DNA from 2 places in the Marinobacter halotolerans genome. Region 2 is predicted to be linked to the other one. Evidence: riboswitches for the same ligand, from Rfam matches in the RefSeq annotation. Region 2 holds a riboswitch; the other holds the start of a gene.
The links. Region 2 has a riboswitch for cobalamin ahead of FPL19_RS06905 (ribonucleoside-diphosphate reductase subunit alpha). Riboswitches for the same ligand answer to the same signal wherever they lie in the genome.
Positions count from the first base shown of each region.

Region 1: another riboswitch for cobalamin. It lies ahead of FPL19_RS08525 (TonB-dependent receptor domain-containing protein); the one in region 2 lies ahead of FPL19_RS06905 (ribonucleoside-diphosphate reductase subunit alpha).

Region 1 is NZ_VMHP01000001.1:1,842,476-1,853,754, forward strand. Features, by position in the region: gene FPL19_RS08520 (putative nucleotidyltransferase substrate binding domain-containing protein) at 1-1,155, opposite strand, end outside; cobalamin riboswitch at 1,301-1,506, shown strand; gene FPL19_RS08525 (TonB-dependent receptor domain-containing protein) at 1,688-3,499, shown strand; gene FPL19_RS08530 (cobalamin-binding protein) at 3,572-4,432, shown strand; gene FPL19_RS08535 (FecCD family ABC transporter permease) at 4,473-5,387, shown strand; gene FPL19_RS08540 (ABC transporter ATP-binding protein) at 5,387-6,157, shown strand; gene FPL19_RS08545 (YebG family protein) at 6,173-6,445, opposite strand; gene FPL19_RS08550 (integrin) at 6,745-8,571, shown strand; gene FPL19_RS08555 (glutathione S-transferase family protein) at 8,803-9,453, shown strand; gene FPL19_RS08560 (OsmC domain/YcaO domain-containing protein) at 9,567-11,279, shown strand, end outside.
Region 2 is NZ_VMHP01000001.1:1,464,110-1,475,388, reverse strand. Features, by position in the region: gene urtC (urea ABC transporter permease subunit UrtC) at 1-566, shown strand, start outside; gene urtD (urea ABC transporter ATP-binding protein UrtD) at 566-1,324, shown strand; gene urtE (urea ABC transporter ATP-binding subunit UrtE) at 1,327-2,016, shown strand; gene FPL19_RS06930 (aliphatic amidase) at 2,043-3,089, shown strand; gene FPL19_RS06925 (AAA family ATPase) at 3,105-4,148, shown strand; gene fmdA (formamidase) at 4,250-5,482, shown strand; gene FPL19_RS06915 (zinc ribbon domain-containing protein) at 5,488-5,847, shown strand; gene FPL19_RS06910 (acyl-CoA thioesterase) at 5,958-6,449, shown strand; cobalamin riboswitch at 6,534-6,725, shown strand; gene FPL19_RS06905 (ribonucleoside-diphosphate reductase subunit alpha) at 6,884-9,667, shown strand; gene FPL19_RS06900 (ribonucleotide-diphosphate reductase subunit beta) at 9,684-10,742, shown strand; gene FPL19_RS06895 (DUF5615 family PIN-like protein) at 10,708-11,271, shown strand.

The DNA.
Region 1 (11,279 bases), 380 kb from region 2:
CTTGAAGTACTCGTCATGCTCTTCCGGGACAAACTCATCCGACAGCACCATGGCGTTGTCCTGGTCGGTCACTACCAGCTGTTCGTCCCGGGCCATTGAACCCAGTGCCATGAAGCAGTAGGGCACCGGCGGCGGCCCCAGCTTCTCCTCGCCCAACTCCAGCAGGCGCTGGCTGAAACTGCGTCCGATGCCGGCGATAGCGCTGCCAATCATGTGGGAGTTGGCATCCTCGTTTACCATTCGAACGAAGGTGTCCGGCACGTCTTTACTCAGGCGCTTCAGGCCTTTGACGTCCTTCTGGTGGTAAATGTTGCTGACCAGATAGAGACTGTTCTGGGATTCGTGTTTGATGATATCGGACAGGGCAATCACACCGCGCACGGTATCACCGTCCATTACCGGCAGATGGTGCACGTTGTTGTGCAGCATGGTCAGCATGGCTTCGAAAATAAACGCCGTGGATTTGGTGGTGGTGATGCCGGTACTCATGATTTCACTGATGGGTGTTTCCGATGGCAGGGCCTTGCTCAAGGCCCGGGTGCGCAGATCCCGATCCGTCACGATGCCGCAAAGCACGGGTTTGTCGCCGCTTTCGTCCATCAGTGGCAGGGCCGACACACCCTGCTCAGTCATGATCCGGGCCGCTTCCTGAAGCCGAACCGTGTTGGGCGCGGTGACCGCTGCCCGGCCGATCAGGCGGGTGACCCGGGCGGTCATCAGCTGGTTGGATTTTTCACGCCGGGAAACGGCCGACCTTAGCCGGGATCTGTCCTCAATCTCGACAAAATCCGTGAACTCATCGTTCTCGCAGAGATACTGGAACAGCTCAAAGGGAATAAGGTAAACCAGCGTATCTTCAATGGCCCGGGCCGGAAATCGGACAGTGCGATTCATCATCAGCCCGAACTGCCCGAAGATCTCACCCTCGGTTACCCGGTTATAGAGCTCACCGGAGCGGCGGAAGATCTCCACCGCGCCGCTGCGGATGTAATAGAGGTAGTTATTGTTCTGACCGAATTCGAGAATGTCGGTGCCTGCGCGGAAATAGGACACTTCGATACCGGAGACCACCCGATCGAGCATTTCCTCTGGCAGGTCATCAAATGGTGCGTGCTGCATCATGTGATTACGGATGTCGATCAGCTCGGCCTGCATGGCATTGTTCCTTTTTGCACCGGTTCAGCGTTAGGCATGATTCTGCCAATATAGCAGTGGTGCGGGGTGGGGTTCCATCCAGTGGGCTCTTACCCCAAGGTTGACGCCGCCAAAATCAATTGACCAGCCACAGAGCGGTTGGTAGCCTTTGCGCTCGTTTTCAGGTGCTGCCGTGCAAAGCTGCTCGGGAGTGAAACGGGAAGCCGGTGTAAATCCGGCGCTGCCCCCGCAACGGTAAATGAGTTAAAAGCGATCGAATGCGCCACTGTGCCGAAGCATGGGAAGGCGATCGCCCAGGGTTCCACTCGCCCGCTCACAAGCCCGGAGACCGGCCTGTTGACACACCAGACGCTGCGGAGGGCAGCGGAGGTGGGTGAACCGGCCTGTCGTCTGCATTTTTGCATCTGCCACCCTCCGCCCGCCTTCCCGAGACGTTTTTTGGCCCTGTTAGGGCAAATTCATAGTCTTCTCCTCTCGCAGCAGCCTTGAATCGACCACGCGGGTGCGTGTGGTTCTGCAGTGAGTAAGAATTATGAATGTTTACAGACCCCTTGCCTGTCTTCTGTGGGCTGGCGCCTCGATTTCAGTCTTCAGTCTTCCCTCAGCCCTTGCCGATGAGTCGGACCAGGCGGCAGAGCTTGATCCGATCGTCGTGACGGCGACTCTGGGGCCCAGAACTGTGGGCGAAAGCCTTTCCTCTGTTACGGTTATTTCTGCAGAAGATATCCGTGAACAGCAACCGAAAGAATTTTCTGAATTGCTTGAGTCGCAACCGGGAGTTTCTGTGTCCGGTAACGGTTCCTTCGGCAAACAGACAAGCGTTTTTATGCGCGGACAGGCGTCTGACGCCACAGTGCTGCTGGTAGATGGTGTTCGTATCCGCTCGGCCACGGTCGGCGGGCCGGCCTGGCAGTATCTCCCGCCACAGCTGCTGAAGCGTGTAGAGATTGTTCGTGGTGGTCGCAGTAGCCTCTACGGCGCTGATGCGGTGGGCGGCGTTGTCCAGGCATTTACGACGCCTCGGGAGCGCGGGGAAAGCGGTTGGGTGGAAGCAGGTGGCGGCAATCTGGACACCCAACAATACGGCGCAGGGTTTTCATCGGTGACCGATCAAACCAGCGTCAATATTGCTGCCAACTATTTCCGGACCGACGGCGCCCCGGTTATTGAGGGTGGAGAAGACAAGGGATACGACAACATGTCCGGGGTCGCCAGCGCCAGGCATGAGTTCAGTAACGGTGTTGAGGTTGGTTTCAGTTCCCTCAGCGCCGTGGGTAATTCAGAGTATGAAGGTGGTGACCAGGATTTCAGGTTCCAGACGGTTGGCGGCGGCATTGAGGTGCCGATAACCAGTCACTGGCGCTCCTCTTTGCATTTGTCTGAAGCCCGCGATGAGTTGGAAGTATTCAGCTCGTTTCCCGGTGTTTTTGATACTCGGACTCGTAATTCGCGACTGGAGAACTGGCTGACAGCTGGTACCCATGAGTTTGTGCTGGGCGCAGAATATACGGTGGACCAGGTCGAAAGCACGACGGCCTACGAGGAAAGCAGCCGCTCCAATGAAGCCTATTTTGGCCAGGCACTGCTCAATTTCGGTCCTGCTGACCTGCATTTGAGCCTTCGCAACGATGACAATGAAGCCTACGGCAATCAGACAACCTGGGGCGTAGGTGTTGGGTATGCCCTGAGCGCCAACTATCGGGTCCGCGCCAACACGGGCACCTCTTTCAAGGCGCCTTCGTTTAACGACCTTTATTTTCCGGGTTTCGGAGATCCGACCCTGGAGCCGGAGGAGGCCATTAGTTACGAGGCGGGCATTGAAGGCCGATATGACCAGTGGTTCTGGGACCTGGCCGTTTACCAGAGCGACGTTGAGGATCTTTCGCTGCCTTCTCAGAATCAAGCAGGCAGCGTGCCTGAAGCCAGGCTACGTGGCGTTGAGCTAAGCAGTGGCTGGGAAAACAATGGCTGGTCTCTGAGGGCCGCAGTGTCGGTGGGCAACTTCGAGAACAAGGAGACAAGCCGTCAGCTTGCCCGCCGTGCAGAACGCACTGCGAGACTGGGCCTGGACAAACAGCTGGGCACCTGGGGTTTCGGCACCACTGTTCGTGCTGAAAGCCACCGCTACGATGATGTATTCGGTGTTGGCCGTCAGCGGATACCTGGTTACGGGGTCTGGGACCTGCGTGTCAGTAAAGAATTTGCAAAGGACTGGCATGCCTATCTGACCGTGGATAACGTACTGGATAACAAATACGCTACTGTAAAGGATTTCAACAACAACGACTTTATTGTTGCCGGGCGCACGGCGTTTCTTTCGGTACGATATGAATTTGCACGGTGATACCAGAGGGTGTTCCTAATCCGCTACTTTTCCTCTTCCTGTTGGCGACTTGCTGTCAGCCTGATCGGCATCATGATGGTCATTCTTCTGTCACTGATTGCCAGGGCCGCACAGGCAGTTTGTGTTGAAGATGACCTGAGCAGATCCGTTTGCCTGGACCAACCTGCCGAACGGGTCATCTCCCTTTCCCCCGGCGCCACCGAGCTGTTGTTTTCGGCCGGTGCCGGGGGGCAGGTAAAAGCGGTCAGCGCCTGGAGCGATTATCCGCCGGAAGCGGATGAGCTCCCGCAGGTAGGCGACAGCAACCGGCTGGATCTGGAGGCCATTATTACCCTGAGGCCTGATCTGGTGGTGGCGTGGACTGACGGCAATTCCAGAGCCCAGCTGGCAAGAATCGAGGAACTGGGAATCCCGGTTTTCTGGCTACAGCCTCGCACTTTTGCGGATATTGCCAGTGCCGTGGAGCGCCTTGCGGTTCTCACAGGCCATCAAGAGGCCGGCTTCAGGCGGGCCTCGGCCTTTCTTTCAGGCATCGCCGGGCTGCAGAAGCGTTACCAGGACGTTGCGCCTGTCAGGGTGTTCTATCAGGTATGGCACGAGCCTTTGATGACCATTAACGATCAGGAGCTGATTGGCCGGGCGATATCGCTGTGTGGCGGTGATAACGTCTTCGGCGATTTGCCTCGCCTGGTACCGCGGCTGAGCACCGAGGCGGTGCTGGCGGCCAATCCCGAGGTCATTATTACGGGTGGCAAGGGGCCTGATGACCGTCGCTGGCTGGAACGGTGGCGGGGCTATCCTGAATTGAAAGCCGTGGCGGTGGATAACCTGTTCCTGGTGTCCCCCTCGCTGATTCAGCGACCCACCTTCCGTATGCTTGAAGGTGCCGAAGAGCTTTGCCAGGTTCTGGAGCAGGCCCGTGCAGACCTATAGCCGGGCACTGGTGGTTCTTGGGGTTATTGGCCTGCTGAGTATGGCGCTGTCGATCAGTGTTGGCAGTGCCTCGATTTCGCCGTCGGATACCTTTGCCGTGCTGACGGGTTCCGGTACGCCCATACAGCAAACGGTTCTGCTGGAGTTGCGCCTTCCAAGAACGCTGACGGCGTTTGCCACCGGCGGTTTACTGGCGGTTGCCGGAGCGCTGATGCAGGTTCTGCTCAGAAACCCGCTGGCCGATCCCTACGTTCTTGGACTGTCCGGCGGCGCGGCCGTGGGTGCCCTGCTTGCCATGATGGCGGGTGTTGCCGGGGCTGTGGTGTCTGGTTCGGCGTTTGCCGGTGCCCTGCTGGCCACCTTTCTGGTATTTGGTATTGCCCATGGCACCGGAAGCTGGACGCCTTCCCGACTGTTGCTGACCGGTGTGGTGGTAGCGGCGGGCTGGGGCGCGTTGATTGCCCTGATTCTGGCGATGAGCCCGGCCAGGCAGCTGCCCGGCATGCTCTACTGGCTGATGGGGGATATTTCCCCGACGGCCAATCCCGTTCCGGCTCTGATTCTTATGCTACTGGTCTGCCTGCTGGTGTTCCCGCTTGGTCGCAGCCTGAATGTGCTGGCTCGCGGCCCCATGCAGGCGGCTGCGCTGGGGGTGTCGGTTCGCCCTCTGGAGTGGACCATTTACATCCTCGCCAGCCTGCTGACGGCAACCGCCGTGACCATGGCAGGAAGCGTGGGTTTTGTGGGGCTGGTGGTGCCCCACATGCTGAGACTGGTGCTGGGGAATGATCAGCGCCTGATTCTGCCCGCCTGTGCTCTTGCCGGGGGGGCGCTTCTGGTGGTGGCGGACACTCTGGCACGGGTGGTGATTGCCCCGGAGCAATTGCCGGTTGGGGTGATCACGGCGTTGCTGGGCGTGCCAACGTTCCTCTACCTGTTGCACCGGAGCCGCTGATGAATCCCTTGCAGGCTGAACAGCTGGTGATTGATATTCCCGGGCGCCGTAGCGGGCAGCCACTGAATTTTACCCTGGCAAGGGGGCAGGTCTGGGGCATACTCGGGCCCAATGGCGCCGGCAAAAGTACGCTTCTGCACACCCTGGCGGGGCTTCGTCCGCCCCGTGACGGCAGTGTTCATCTGGGTGGGCGCCCGATGACCGCATGGAAGCGCCGGCAGATCTCCCAACAACTGGGGCTTGTGTTTCAGGACCAGCAGGACGGCTTTCCGGCCACGGTTCTGGAAACCGCCCTGATTGGCCGCCACCCGTGGCTTTCGCCCTGGCAGATGGAGTCCGGCGAGGACGAGCGTAAAGCCCGGTCGGCGTTGGATGCGCTGGATGTGGGCCATTTGAAGGACCGGCTGGTGAGTACGCTGTCCGGTGGCGAGCGCCAGCGGGTGGCCATTGCCACGGTACTGACCCAGAACCCGGACACCTGGCTATTGGACGAGCCCACCAATCATCTGGACCTGCATCATCAGGTGTCTGTTCTGAAACTCCTGACGGAGCAGGCCCGCGGGGGCCGCTCCATCTTCATGTGCCTGCATGACCTCAACCTGGCGGCCCGCTGGTGTGATCATATCCTTCTACTGTTCCCGGAAGGCGAAGCCTGCTGGGGCCCGGCCAGCGAGATGCTGGTGCCGTCCGCGCTGGAAAGGCTTTACGGCCAGAAACTGATTACCGTTGAAGCCGACGGTGCCCCGCTCTTCGTGCCAGCCCGGTCGTAACCGGAAACCGGCTGATTATTCGGCCGGCTCGTTCAGCAGTGACGGCTTTTTCAGGGCTTTCAGGAACAGATCCCGCTCTTCCGCAATCGCCAGGGCACACTGTTCCGCATGCTCCTCAGTCAGGCCATTCACTTTCGATTTCAGGAACAGCAGAATCTCTTCCGATAACTCCAGCATCTTGTCCCGGGCATCCGCATCCGCCTTGTTCGCAAACAGCATCTTTTCCGGGTTTTTCAATGCCATGTCCTGCCCGTCCCTTTCTGAAAAATAAAGTGCCTTTACAGCCATGTGTCTGCTCTCCTGTAAGCGCCCCGCTTGAGTAATTGGTGATGGGACTAAACCGATGGCAGAAGCCTAACATTGATATTGCATAAAAATGGCAATGTTTGCTTTCGCATTTAGTACAGCCTCAATCGTACTGTATATAACACTGTATAAACAGTCTTTCGGTGGAACGCGACTAGAAATCGCCAGCCCTTTTCACATAGAGATTGCCGGTAATTTTGGGTTTTCTTGGTTTTCGGTTCGAGAGGTGGCTATATTGAATAAATATTGACCAAGTCGTCACCCCTCGAGAGGCAATTTTGATGAAACACCTATTTCAAGCTGTCCGGTTTTCCCGAATCGGGCTGCTAGCCCTGTTGAGCGTTGCCTTGCTTGGGTGTGGCGGCGGTAGTGGCGGTGGTAGTGGCGGTGGTGGAGCGGCCACGCCGGCCGCCCCGATTCTGGATCTGTCACCGCAGAGCATCAAGACTTTCAGTTTCAGTTGGAACGATGTCTCCGGCGAGACTGAATACCGTCTGCTGGAAAACCCGGACGGAATGTCTGGCTACACCCAGGTAGCGACTATCGCTGCGGATGCCTCCAGCAAAAATCTTCAGGTGTTCCTGCCCGGGCGCGTCAATGCCAGCTACATCCTGCAGGCCTGTAACAGTGGCGGGTGCAGCGACTCGCCGGAGGTGTTTGTCAATGAAAGCCTGATTTCTGCTTCGGGCTACGTCAAGGGCTCCAACACTGAGGCGAGCGACGACTTCGGTTCAAGCGTAGCGCTTGCGGCCAATGGCAACACACTGGCGGTGGGTACAGTAGGGGAGGCCAGCAACGCCACCGGCATTGGCGGTGACGCCGACAATAACAGCGCCAGCGACAGTGGCGCGGTTTACGTGTTTACCCGCAGCGGCTCCGTCTGGTCGCAGCAGGCCTTCATTAAGGCCTCCAACACCGGGGCAGGCGACAACTTCGGGTTCAGTGTAGCCCTTGCGGCCGATGGCAACACCCTGGCAGTTGGCGCGCCCGAGGAGGACAGCAACGCCACCGGCATTGACGGTGACGCCGACAATAATAGCGCCAGCGACAGTGGCGCGGTTTATGTGTTTACCCGCAGCGGCACCGTCTGGTCGCAGCGGGCCTACCTCAAGGCCTCCAACACAGAAGCAGGCGACTTCTTCGGCTCCAGATTGGCGCTCGCGGCCGACGCCAACACCCTGGCGGTGGGGGCAGGCGACGAGGACAGCAACGCCGGTGGCGTCAACGGCGTCGAGGACAATAATAGCGCTCAATCCAGTGGCGCAGTTTACGTGTTTGTCCGCAGCGGCACTGACTGGTCTCAGCAGGTCTATCTCAAGGCCTCCAACGCAGGAGCAAGCGACTTCTTCGGCGCAAGCTTGGCACTTGCGGCCGATGGCACCACTCTGGCGGTGGGGGGATCCGGAGAGGCCAGCAACGCCACCGGCATTGGCGGCAACCAGACGGATAACAGCTCCGCTAACAGTGGCGCGGTTTACGTGTTTGTCCGTAGCGGCAGCGTCTGGGCGCAGCAGGCCTATATCAAGGCCTCCAACGCCGAAGCGAATGACAGGTTTGGCGGAAGTCTGGTACTCGCGGCCGATGGCAATGTCCTGGCAGTGGGGGCAACCGGAGAGGACAGCAACGCCACCGGCATTGACGGCATCCAGACGGATAACAGCTCCGCTAGAAGTGGCGCGGTTTACGTATTCGCCCGCAGCGGCCCCGTCTGGGCGCAGCAGGCCTATATCAAGGCCTCCAACGCCGAAGCGAATGACAGGTTTGGCGGAAGTCTGGTACTCGCGGCCGATGGCAATGTCCTGGCAGTGGGGGCAACCGGAGAGACCAGCAACGCCACCGGCATTGACGAAAACGAGGCCGACAACAGCGCCGTTAATAGTGGCGCGGTTTACGTCTTCAATCGAAGCAGCAACGTTTGGTCTCAGCAGGCCTATGTCAAGGCCCCCAACACCGGGGCGAACGACCTGTTCGGCGACAGTGTGGCTCTAGCGGCCGACGGCAACACCCTGGCGGTGGGGGCAACCGGTGAGGACAGCAACGCGATGGGCATTGATGGCGACGAGGCCGACAACAGCGCCTCAAACAGTGGGGCAGTTTACCTCTACTGAGCTTGAGCGGGACGATTTGACGCCCCAAAAGTGAGTGAGGCGCTGAGCCGGGTCGTAAAGGATCCGGCCTGGCGATGATAGTCAGTTTTGAGTAACCGATGGCTGCAAATTATGGTAGGCGCGAACTAACAGCCCATGCCAACATACCGACTAAATAGAGTTCTCGGGCGTCTCCTCCCAGGTTTCAAGGAACTTCGACACCGTCGCAACACCACAAGGAAGCAAGAAGATATGAAGCTGGTTATCGGTAACAAGAATTACTCCTCCTGGTCCCTGCGCCCCTGGCTGCTCATCGCCCAGAACGACCTCCCGTTTGAGGAGGTGCGCATTCCACTGGATCTGGCGGACACCAAAGAGAAAATCCTGCAATACAGCGCCGCCGGCAAAGTGCCGGTTCTGGTGGATGGCGATGTGACCGTCTGGGATTCCCTGGCGATCTGCGAGTACGTATCCGAGCAGCACCTGGAAGGCCGGGGCTGGCCTGCTGACACGGCAGCACGTGCCGAAGCCAGAGCCATCAGCGCCGAGATGCACTCCGGCTTCCCGGCCATCCGCGGCCAGATGCCGATGAACTGCCGCGCCACCGGCCGCAAGGTACCAATGACGCCGGAGCTGGAAAAAGACATTGCCCGGGTGGATCGCCTCTGGAGCGATTGCCGTGCCCGTTTTTCGGCGGGCGGCCCCTGGCTGTTCGGCGAGTTCTCCATTGCGGACTGTATGTTTGCCCCGGTGACCTCCCGGTTTGCCACCTACGGCGTTTCGCTGTCCGACCTTGCGCGCGAGTATCAGCAGCAGGTTCTGAACTCAAAAGCGATGCGTGAATGGGTCGAACAGGGCCGGCAGGAGACCGAAGTGGTCGAAGCGGACGAAGCTGGCGCCTGATCAATCCACCAAGACGAACCGCCCCAAAAACTGGATAATGGCCGGCACTGAAAAAGTGCGACACGCTGTACTGAAAAAGCCGCGCCACATCCTCCGATCCGGGTAGTTTGCTCATGGAAATCAACGTCAACTTTCTCGACAACCTCAGACTTGAAGCCAAGTTTGATGATTTTACTGTCGTTACTGACCAACCCATCCGCTACAAGGGTGATGGGTCGGCACCCAGCCCGTTTGACTACTTCCTCGCGTCTTCCGCCCTGTGTGCGGCCTATTTTGTGCGGGTGTACTGCAAGGCGCGCGACATTCCCACGGAAAACATCCGCCTGTCCCAGAACAATATCGTGGACCCGGAGAACCGCTATAACCAGATCTTCAAGATTCAGGTAGAGCTGCCCGAAGACATTTCCGACAAGGATCGCCAGGGCATTCTGCGCTCTATCGACCGCTGCACGGTGAAAAAAGTGGTCCAGACCAACCCCACTTTTGAGATCGAGCAGGTCGCGAATCTGGACGAAGACGCCCAGGCCCTGCTGATGACCAAGCCCCTGGGCGAAACCAGCACCTACATCGAGGGCAAGGACCTGCCGCTGGAGCAGACCATTGCCAATATGACGTCGATCCTGGCGGACCTGGGCATGAAGATCGAAATTGCCTCCTGGCGCAACATCGTGCCCCACGTGTGGTCCCTGCATATTCGTGATGCCGCCTCCCCCATGTGCTTTACCAACGGCAAGGGTGCCACGAAAGAGAGCGCGCTTTGTTCTGCGCTGGGCGAGTTTATCGAACGCCTGAGCTGCAACTTCTTTTACAACGACCAGTTCTTTGGCGAGGAGATCGCCAACAGCGACTTCGTTCATTATCCCAACGAAAAATGGTTCCTGCCGGGGCCTGATGACGAGCTGCCTGAAGGCATTCTGGACGACCACTGCCTGGCCATCTACAACCCCGATGGCGAGGTGCACGGCAGCAACCTGATCGACACCAATTCCGGTCGCACCGACCGTGGCATTGTGTCCCTGCCGTTTGAGCGCCGGTCCGACGGTAAGCTGGTGTACTTCCCCTCCAACCTTATTGAAAACCTGTTCCTCAGCAACGGCATGAGCGCAGGCAACACCCTGCCCGAAGCCCAGGTGCAGTGCCTGTCGGAGATCTTCGAGCGGGCGGTGAAAAAGCAGATCATTGAAGAAGAAATCGCCCTTCCGGACGTGCCGCAACCTGTGCTGGATAAGTACCCGCACATCGTGGAGGGCATCAAGGCGCTGGAGGACCAGGGTTTTCCGATTCTGGTGAAAGACGCCTCCCTGGGCGGTCAGTTCCCGGTGATGTGCGTCACACTGATGAACCCCAGAAACGGCGGCGTGTTTGCCTCGTTTGGCGCGCATCCCAGTTTCGAAGTGGCACTGGAGCGCAGCCTGACCGAACTGCTACAGGGCCGCAGCTTTGAAAACCTGAACGACGTACCGCCGCCCACCTTCAACAGCCAGGCGGTCACCGAGCCCAACAATTTCGTTGAGCACTTTATCGACTCCACCGGCCTGGTGTCCTGGCGATTCTTCAGCGCAAAGTCCGATCTGGAATTTGTGGAATGGGACTTCTCCGGCACGAACGAAGAAGAGGCGAAAGGCCTGTTCGGCATCCTCGAAGACATGGGTAAAGAAGTCTACGTGGCCACCCATGAAGATCTGGGCGCGCCGGTCTGCCGCATACTGGTGCCCGGCTATTCCGAGGTCTACCCCGTGGAGGATCTGGTGTGGGACAACACCAACATGGCCCTGGACTACCGCGAGGATATCCTAAACCTGCACGCCCTGAGCGACGACCAGTTG
Region 2 (11,279 bases):
TCCTGTGCCTGTTCGTGGCGCGCTTTGTCCAGAACAGCAAGCTGGGTCGCATTTTGGTGGCGATGAATGCCCAGGAGACAAGGGTGCGGTTCTCCGGCTATGACGTGGCGGCGTTCAAGATCTTTGTGTTCTGCCTGGCCGCGGCCTTTGCCGGCATCGGCGGCGCCATGTTCACCCTGATCGTGGGCTTCATGTCGCCTTCCTTCATCGGCATCGTCGCCTCCATCGAAATGGTCATCTTCTGTGCCCTGGGTGGCCGGTTGTCGATCCTTGGCGCCGTCTACGGTGCGCTGCTTGTCAACGCGGCCAAGAGCGGGTTTTCCGAATCCTTCCCGGAACTCTGGCCCTTCGCCATGGGCGCCCTGTTCATCGGTGTGGTGCTGGCGTTCCCCAACGGTATGGCCGGGCTTTACCAGACCTATGTCATGCCCCTGGAAGACAAAATCTTCAGGCGCAAAAAGGTTGAAGCCGCCCCTGTGGCGGAACCCGAGGCTGCCAGCCCGAAAGCTGAAAAGACCGACGATTACGATCCGATGATGGACAACTACAGCCCGGAGAAATCGTGATGAGCACACCAAAAAGCAAAAAAGGCGACTTTCTGCTGGCGGTCGAGGGTCTGACCGTGTCGTTCGACGGCTTCAAGGCCGTGGATGACCTGTCCTTCTACCTCGACCCAAAGGAAATCCGGGTCATCATCGGCCCCAACGGCGCGGGTAAAACCACGGTACTGGACCTGATCTGCGGCAAGACCCGGGCCACCACCGGCTCCATCAAGTTTGCCGGCAAGGAGCTGACGAAGCTCAAGGAACACCAGATCGTGCATTCGGGCGTGGGCCGGAAATTCCAGACTCCGTCGGTGTTCGAGGACCTGACCGTGTTTGAAAACCTGGAGGTGTCCTACCCCAGGGGACACAGCGTGATGGGTGCTCTGGCCTTCAAGCGGGACGCCACCGTGATTGCCGCCGTGGAGGAGGTGGCGGCGACCATCTTCCTCACGGATGCGCTGAACGAATCGGCGGCGTCCCTGAGCCATGGCCAGAAACAGTGGCTGGAAATCGGCATGCTGCTTATCCAGAAACCGGATCTGCTGATGCTGGATGAGCCAGTTGCCGGCATGTCGGTGACGGAGCGGAAGAAAACTGCCGAGCTTCTGAGGGTGATCACCAAAGACCATACGGTACTGGTGATCGAGCATGACATGCAGTTTGTCGGCGACATCGCCGACCGGGTCACCGTCATGCATCAGGGCAAGGTTTTGTCGGAGGGGTCCATCGAGCACGTGAAGGCGGACCCGAAAGTCATCGAAGTCTACCTGGGGCACTGATCATGCTGAGCATCAAACATCACTCGGTGGCCTATGGCCAAAGCACCATTATCGATGATCTGAATATCGACGTGGCGAAAAACGAAATTGTCGCGGTGGTCGGCCGCAACGGCATGGGCAAGACCACATTGATGAAATCCCTGGTGGGCATGACGCCCACCAGGGGCGGTGAAGTCTCACTGGACGGCGCTTACATTTCAGGGATGAAGAGTTTCCAGCGGGTTCGGGCCGGTATCGGCTTTGTGCCCCAGGGGCGGATGATCTTTCCCACCCTGACGGTGCGGGAGAACATCGAAACCGCCCTGGCGGCGGTGGGTGAAAAGAAAGTGCCGGAGGATCTGTACGACCTGTTCCCGGTACTCAAAGAAATGCAGAGCCGTCGTGGCGGCAACCTGTCCGGAGGCCAGCAGCAACAGCTGGCAATTGCCCGCGCACTGGCTACTCGGCCGAAGGTGTTGCTGCTGGACGAACCGACCGAGGGCATACAGCCCAACATCATCAAGGAAATTGCCAAGACCCTGCGGAAAATTCGCGATGAGCGGGGGTTGTCGATTGTGGTGTCGGAGCAGGTACTGAGCTTTGTGATGGATGCGGCGGACCGGATTCTGGTGATCGAGAAAGGCACGATTGTGCACGAGGAGAACCGGGCCGATGCGGATCAGGACAAAATTGCCAGTTATCTGGCGGTGTGATCGATTAAGCAACCGGGAGACAGACAATGAGACACGGTGATATTTCCAGCAGTAACGATACCGTCGGCGTGGCGGTGGTGAACTACAAGATGCCGCGGCTGCATACCAAAGCCGAGGTGTTGGACAACGCCCGTAACATTGCAGAAATGATCAAGGGCATGAAGGTAGGCCTGCCGGGTATGGACCTGGTGGTGTTTCCGGAATACAGCACCATGGGCATCATGTATGACAACGAGGAAATGATGGCCACGGCGGCCACGGTTCCCGGCGACGAGACGGCCATCTTCTCCGCCGCCTGCCGTGAGGCCAATACCTGGGGCATTTTCTCGCTGACCGGCGAGCGCCACGAGGACCACCCGAACAAGGCGCCGTATAACACGCTGATCCTGATCAACAACGAGGGCGAGATTGTTCAGAAGTACCGCAAGTGCGTGCCATGGTGCCCCATTGAGGGCTGGTATCCCGGCGACAGCACTTACGTGACCGAAGGCCCGAAGGGCATGAAGATCAGTCTGATTATCTGCGACGACGGCAACTACCCGGAAATCTGGCGGGACTGCGCCATGAAGGGGGCGGAGCTGATTGTGCGCTGCCAGGGCTATATGTACCCGGCCAAGGAGCAGCAGATCATGATGTCCAAAACCATGGCCTGGGCCAACAACTGCTATGTGGCCGTGGCCAACGCGTCCGGTTTTGACGGGGTCTATTCTTACTTCGGCCACTCGGCGGTGATCGGCTTTGATGGCCGGACTCTGGGAGAGTGTGGCGAGGAAGATATGGGCATCCAGTACGCCCAGCTTTCCGTGAGCCAGATTCGCGATGCCCGCAAGAATGACCAGTCCCAGAACCATCTGTTCAAGCTGTTGCACCGTGGCTATACCGGCGTGCATGCCTCCGGAGACGGTGACAAGGGTGTGGCGGAATGCCCGTTCGATTTCTACCGCACCTGGGTAATGGATGCCGAAAAGGCCCAGGCAGCCGTGGAGGCCATGACCCGCAAGACCATCGGCACCGCCGAGTGCCCGGTGGGCGAGCTGCCGTTTGACGGCAAGGAAAAATCCGCAGGGGCCTGAGCCCGGGAGGCCTTCGTGCCGTTTATCAATGAACGGCTCGACGCCAATCGGGAATCCATTGAAAAGGACCGGGCCGCTTCAGGCCCGGTCCGTGTTTCCCGGTTTCGCTTTGAGCCAGATGCCGTTATGTCCCGCCTGCGGGAACAGATCGTTGGCCAGCCCGAGGCGCTGACCGCCATGGAAGCCATGCTGGTGCGGGTAAAAGCCGATATCGGCGAGGAAAACCGGCCGCTGGCGGTGCACCTGTTTCTGGGTCCCACCGGCGTGGGTAAGACCGAAACCGTGCGTCTGATCGCCGAGGCCATCGCCGGAAACCGCGATGGGGTGTGTCGAATTGACATGAACACCCTGGCCCAGGAGCACTACGCCGCCGCACTCACCGGTGCCCCGCCGGGTTATGTCGGCAGTAAGGAAGGCCATAGCCTGTTCGACCCGGACAAGGTTCAGGGTTCGTTCAGCAAGCCCGGCATCGTGCTTTTCGACGAGATCGAGAAAGCCAGCAAGGAAGTGGTCCGCATCCTGCTGAACGTGCTGGATACCGGCCGACTGGTGTTTCCCTCCGGCAACCGCGAAATCGATTTTCGCAACACGCTTATCTTCATGACCAGCAATGCTGGCGCGCTGGACGCTGAAGCCTATCACCACCGCTACCAGCATGGCTGGCGGCGCTGGCTTGGGCTCCGGCCGGGTAATGGCCAGGTCCTTCGCGATTCCGCCCTGCGGCGACACTTTGATCCGGAATTCCTGAATCGCATCGACCAGATCCTGACCTTCAACAACCTGACGGACAACTGGCTGGAGGCGCTGCTGGACATAGAGCTGGCCGGACTCAACAAACGCTTGGCCCGCAAGCAGGCCGAGCTGACCCTGTCGCCCGAATTGCGCGCTGAGCTCTGCCACGGCTACGACAGCCGCTACGGCGCCCGGGAAATGCTTCGCGCCTTCCGCCAGCGGCTGGAACCGGCTGTGGCACGGGCGTTACTGGCATTCCCCGAAAGCCGGCAATTCGAAGCGGACGTGCACAACAAAGAGGTCACCGTGCACCAATACGTCGAATGACGTAGGCACCGGGGGTATTTCGCGAATACACCGCCGGGGCCGGATTTCGGATAGTAGGGGCGTACCTAAAAATGTAGGCCAATAACTAGGAGCCCCCTGCCATGGCTGAAACCATTATCAAGATCGACCTGAACAAGTCCGCTTACGAGAACGCGTCCATCCATAACCGCTGGCACCCGGATATTCCCATGGTCGCCACCGTCAAACCGGGCGACGACTTCATCGTGGAGTGTTACGACTGGACCGGCGGCCAGATCAAGAACGACGACAACGCCGACGACGTGCGTGACGTGGATCTGAGCCAGGTGCACTTCCTGTCGGGCCCGATTGGCGTTGAGGGGGCCGAACCAGGCGACCTGCTGGAAGTGGACATCCTGGACATTGGCGCGTTCAAAGAAAGTCAGTGGGGCTTCAACGGCTTCTTCTCCAAGAAAAACGGCGGTGGCTTTCTGACCGAACATTTCCCGGAGGCCCAGAAAAGCATCTGGGACTTCAACGGAATGTTCACCAAATCCCGCCATATTCCCAACGTGGAATTTGCCGGCCTGATCCACCCGGGCCTGATCGGCTGTCTGCCTTCAAAGGACCTGCTGGATACCTGGAACAAGCGCGAAGCCGGCCTGGTAGCAACCGATCCGGAGCGTGTGCCGGAACTGGCGACCCTGCCGAACGGCGACACGGCTCACATGGGTAAAATGACCGGTGACGCCGCCAAAGCAGCCGGAGCCGAAGCGGCCCGCACGGTTCCGCCGCGCGAGCACGGCGGTAACTGCGACATCAAAGACCTGTCGCGTGGTTCCAAAGTGTATTTCCCGGTCTACGTGGACGGCGCTGGCCTGTCCGTGGGCGACCTGCACTTCAGTCAGGGCGACGGTGAAATCACCTTCTGTGGCGCCATCGAAATGGCGGGCTGGATTCACCTCCGGGTGAACCTGATCAAAGACGGTATCAAGAAGTACGGCATCAAGAACCCGGTGTTCAAACCCAGCCCCATCAAGCCACGTTACGACGACTACGTGATTTTTGAAGGTATCTCGGTTGATGAAGACGGCGGCCAGCACTATCTGGATGTGCACGTTGCCTATCGCCAGGCCTGCTTGAACGCCATCGAATACATGACCAAGTTTGGCTACACCAAGGCCCAGGCCTACGCCATCCTCGGTTGTGCGCCGGTGGAAGGTCACATCAGTGGCGTAGTGGATATCCCGAACGCCTGCGCCACCCTCTGGCTGCCGACGGATATCTTCGACTTCGACATCAACCCCTCGGCGGATGGACCGAAGAAGATGACCAGCGGTGCCATGGACGTACCCCTGTCCAAAGATAAGGAGTAATCATCATGCCCGTGTATGACTACAAGTGTCGCGACCATGGCCTGTTCAACACACTGGCAACCATGGCAGACAGCGCCAAGCCGGCGGCGTGCCCGACCTGCAACACGCTGTCGCCCAGAGTGATTGTGCTGCCGCCGCAAATTGCTGCCATGGACCCGGCAAAACGCGCCGCCCAGGACCGCAACGAGAAATCCCGGCACGAGCCGGTGTTCTCAACGGCGGACCAGCGGGCCAATGACAAAGACCACAACCGCGCCTGCGGCTGTGGTTCGGTGAAGCACGGTGCAGGGAAATCCATGCTGTTCTACACCGCCGACGGCAAAAAGATGTTCCCGTCCATGCGTCCCTGGATGATCAGCCACTGATCGGCCAGCGTTGAGTTAACACTGTCACGTGGTGATTGCCCCCCGGCTGATAACCGGGGGGCCTTTTTGTTTCCGCCTATACTGAAACACCCAATAGCGGAGGAAGCGTGATGGAGTTCGGATCTACAACACTGACAATGACGATACTGATGACACCGGATATGGCCAACTTTGCCGGCAACGTCCACGGTGGCAGCCTGCTGAAATCTCTCGACGAAGTGGCGTACGCCTGTGCCAGCCGTTATGCCGGTACCTATGCGGTCACCCTGTCGGTAGACCAGGTGATGTTCCGCCAACCCATTCACGTGGGAGAACTGGTCACCTTTCTGGCCAGTGTGAACTACACCGGGCGCACCTCTATGGAGGTGGGCATTAAAGTGATCACGGAAAATATCCGGGAAAAGCTGGTCAGACACACCAATAGCTGTTTTTTCACCATGGTGGCGGTTGATGAGAATGGCAAAGCCGTTGAGGTGCCGCCATTGAAACCAGAAACGGACCTGCAGATCCGGCGTTACGCCAATGGCGAGGAACGTCGGGCGATTCGGGTTGAGCTGAACGAACGCTATAAGGCGCTGCATGGATCCGAGGGTCCGTCGTGATCGACTGGACCTTTTCCTCCTGCCTTGTAGAATCTGCTATCCATGTATATAGTGTTTTCATCCTTGGTCAGATACCAGATGTAGTGATTATTTTGTAATCACGGTGAGCATGTTGGTATCGGGAATCCGGTGAGAATCCGGAACTGACGCGCAGCGGTATTGGGGAACGAGCGTGGCATCAAGACACTGGCGAAAGCCGGGAAGTCGCCACGCAAGGCAGAACTGTAAAGGTTCACGCCCCTGAGTCCGAAGACAGGCCATGGATACAACTGCACCTTCGCGTTTTAAAGGTGAGCAGATCGGACTCGTCACCATTGTCGGATTACGGCTTCGCCTAATCCGACCTACGGTGTTGCGTGGGCCCACCGTGGCACCTCCGATTCTCTCTGCATACGCGAAGGTTATGGAAAACAACGCGTATTCAGGAGAACACTATGTCCGCCTCTGCCCTGGCTGAAGCCAAGCCTGCCTCACCATCACACTCTCAATCCGAACCCCAGACCGACACCCTGCAAGTCATCAAACGTAACGGCGCACTGGTGGGTTTTGCCCCGTCCAAAATCAGCGTGGCCGTCACCAAGGCGTTTCTGGCCGTGGAAGGCGATTCCGCCGCCGGTTCCGCCCGCATTCACGATTCGGTGGAACGGGTCACCGGCCAGGTGGTCCAGGCCATCAGCCGCCGCCTGAAAGCCGGCGGCAAGGTGCACATCGAAGATATCCAGGATCAGGTGGAACTGGCACTGATGCGGGCGGAAGAACAGAAAGTCGCCCGTGCCTACGTGCTCTACCGGGAGGAACACGCCCGGGAACGGGCCCTGCACACGCCCGTGGAAGCCCACCCGACCCTGACCATCAAAAAGGCCAATGGCGAAGTGGCGCCGCTGGACCTGGGGCTGATGAAAGTGCAGGTAGAGCACGCCAGCCAGGGGCTGAACGATATCGACGGCGAATCCCTGGTAGAGGGCGCATTGCGCAACCTGTACGACGGCATTGCCGAGGAAGAAGTGCTGTCGGCCCTGATCATGACGGCCCGGGGCCGCATCGAACAGGAACCGGACTACAGCGCCGTGACCGCCCGCCTGCTGCTGGAACAGCTGCGCCTGGAAACCGCCACCGCCCTGGAACTGCCGCTTGCGATGCCACTGGCAGAGGTTTACCCGCTGGCGCTGAGCACCTTTATTCAACAGGGTATCGGGTACGAACTGCTGGACGAGGACATGGCAGGCTTTGATCTTGAGCGACTGGGTGCCGCCCTGAAACCGGAGCGGGACTACCAGTTCGGCTTCCTGGGCCTGCAGACTCTGTACGACCGTTATTTCATTAACTGGAAAGGCGACCGGCTGGAACTGCCCCAGGTGTTTTTCATGCGGGTGGCGATGGGCCTGGCGCTGAAAGAAGACGACCCCAACGCCCGTGCCATCGAGTTCTATGACCTGTTGTCGTCTTTCGATTACATGGCTTCGACGCCCACGCTGTTTAACAGCGGCACCCAGCATTCCCAGCTGTCATCCTGCTACCTCACCACGGTTCAGGACGACCTGGAAGATATTTACGGCGCCATTCGCGATAACGCGATGCTGTCCAAATGGGCTGGCGGACTGGGGAACGATTGGACTCCCGTCCGGGCCATGGGTTCCCATATCAAGGGTACCAACGGCAGCAGTCAGGGCGTGGTTCCGTTCCTGAAAGTGGTGAACGACACCGCAGTTGCCGTCAACCAGGGCGGCAAGCGCAAGGGTGCGGTCTGCGCCTACCTGGAAAGCTGGCACCTGGATATCGAAGAGTTCCTGGAGCTGCGCAAGAACACCGGCGACGAACGCCGCCGCACCCACGACATGAACACCGCCAACTGGGTACCGGACCTGCTGATCGAGCGCATGCGCGAGGATAATGACTGGACCCTGTTCTCCCCCAGCGATGTGCCGGACCTGCACGATCTGTACGGCAACGCCTTCCGGGAGCGCTACGAGCATTACGAGGCGCTGGCGGCGCAGGGCAAGATCGCTCTGTCCAAAAAGATCCCGGCCAAGCAGCTGTGGCGCAAGATGCTGACCGTGCTGTTTGAAACCGGCCACCCCTGGATTACCTTCAAGGACCCCTGCAACCTGCGCTCGCCTCAGCAGCACAGGGGCGTGGTGCACAGTTCAAACCTGTGCACGGAAATAACCCTGAACACCAGCGCCGACGAAATCGCCGTGTGCAACCTGGGCTCCATCAACCTGGCGGCCCATATCCGTGACGGCGAGCTGGATGTGCAGCGCCTGGAACGCACAGTGAACACCGCCGTACGGATGCTTGATAACGTGGTGGACATTAACTATTACGCCGTGCCTCAGGCAAAGAACTCCAACTTCAAACACCGCCCGGTGGGCCTCGGGCTGATGGGCTTCCAGGACGCGCTCTATCAACTGAACCTGCCCTACACCAGCCCGGAGGCAGTGGAGTTTGCCGACCTGTCCATGGAGCAGATCAGCTACTTCGCCATACGCGCGTCGGCTACCCTGGCGGGGGAGCGTGGTGCCTACGAAAGCTATGAAGGATCCCTGTGGCATCAGGGCATTCTGCCCATCGACTCCATCAACCTGCTGAAAGAAAGCCGGCGCGAGGGCAACCTGTCCGTCAACACCGACAGCCGCCTGGACTGGACGCCCGTGCGGGAGCTGGTGGCGAAGAACGGCATGCGCAACAGCAACGTGATGGCCATCGCACCCACCGCCACCATTTCCAATATCATCGGCGTGGCCCAATCCATAGAGCCGGCGTACCAGAACCTGTTTGTGAAATCGAACCTGTCCGGCGAGTTCACGGTGGTGAATCCGTCACTGGTGCGGGATCTGAAAGCCGAAGGCCTGTGGGACAACGTGATGGTCAACGACCTGAAGTACTTCGACGGCAGTGTGCAGCAGATCGACCGCATCCCGACAGAGCTGAAAGCCCGCTACGCCACCGCCTTTGAAATCGACGCCCGCTGGCTGGTGGAAGCCGCTTCCCGGCGACAGAAGTGGCTGGACCAGGCCCAGAGCCTGAACCTCTACATGGCAGAACCCAGCGGTAAAAAACTGGATGCCCTGTACCAGCTGGCGTGGGAGCGCGGCCTGAAAACCACCTATTATCTGCGCTCGCTGGGGGCCACCGGTGCCGAGAAAACCGCCCCCGTTGCCGCGCCGCAGCCCCAGGTATGCAGCATCGACGAACCAGACTGCGAAGCCTGCCAATAATTGAGGAGACAAACCCATGCTCAACTGGGACGACGAACCAAACCCCCAAACCAGACCGGCGAACACAGAAGGCCCGGCCCCGGTCAACGTCGACGACAAACGCGTTATCAACGGTGACACCGACATCAACCAGCTGGCGCCGTTCAAGTACCCCTGGGCCTGGGAGTACTTCATGAATGCCAACAAGAACCACTGGACCCCGCTGGATGTGAACATGGCCCAGGACGTCCACGACTACCACCACCGCCTGAACCCGGCGGAAAAGCACGTCTATGAAAACGTCCTGGCCTATCTGACCACCTCCGACATCCTGGCCATGCGCAACATTGGCCTGGCGGTGATGGAAAAAATGAGCGCCCCGGAACTGCAGATCTACCAGGCCCGGCAGGTGTACGAAGAGGCCATGCACACCTGGGCCTACCAGCACTGCATCGAAACCCTGAACCTGGACCAGAGCGAGATCTATAACCGCTACCGCGTGGTGCCCGCCATCAACGGCAAGATCCAGATGGCAAACCGCCGGCTGGACGCCGCCATGCGCTCGGACATGAACCTGCGCAACCGGGACGACCTGCAGGAATTCATCATGTCCTACCTGTTCTTTGCCGCCGTGTTCGAAGGCACCTGGTTCTACAACGGCTTCAGCCCCATCTTCGCTTTGCAGCGCCGGGGACTGATGCGCGGCACCGGTGAACAGCTGCAGTACATTCTGCGGGACGAAGCCATGCACTTCTCGTTTGGCCTGAAAGTGGTAAACCAGATCGTGGAAGAGGAAAACATCCGCTTTGACCCCAGAGCCGTGCGCGAGATGTGGGAGGAATCCGAAGCCGCTGAAATCGCCTACGCCAACTATATCCTGCGGGACCCGATCCTGGGTTATTCCGCGGAATACCACAGCGAACAGTTCCGCTTCGTGGCCAACCGCCGCGCCCGGACCGTGGGGCTGGAAGAGCCCTTCCCAGGGGCCAAGAACGTGTCGCCCTGGCTCGATGAGCAAGCCACCATGCGCAAGGAGAAGAACTTCTTTGAAACCCGCGTAATTGAGTATCAGACTGGGGCTCAACTGGAGTGGTAGCCGGCGTGATGCCGGCCGGGATAATAGCAACGTGATTGAAGGCAGCCTGTGTTCACTGGCGCCACTGCGCTTTCTGTGCGACGAGATGCTCAACAGCCTGGCGCAGTGGCTTCGCATCGCCGGATACGATACCGCCGTGCCTGCCCAGGGCGCGACGGACCGGCAGCTGGTGGACCAGGCCCTGGCAGAGCAGCGCTGGATTATCACCGCTGATACCGACCTGCTGGAGTTTGCCTGCGCGCCTTTCTACGTGATTTATCTGACGGAGCAGGGCGAGCAGGAACGCCTGCGGGAACTGACCCTTCGGCTGGACCTGGACTGGTGCTTTGATCCGTTCAGCCGTTGCAAAAACTGCAACACCCCGCTCCATACCGCCAGGGAGCAGGAAATAAACACCTTTTATCCCGGTGCCCCCAAATGGCCGGGGGAAAAGGTGCTGGCCTGCGCCACATGTCGGCAGCTTTACTGGGAAGGAAGCCATGTCAGGCGGATGCGACAGACGCTTGAGGTAATGAACGGCTGGCGTTAGCCCAGCGG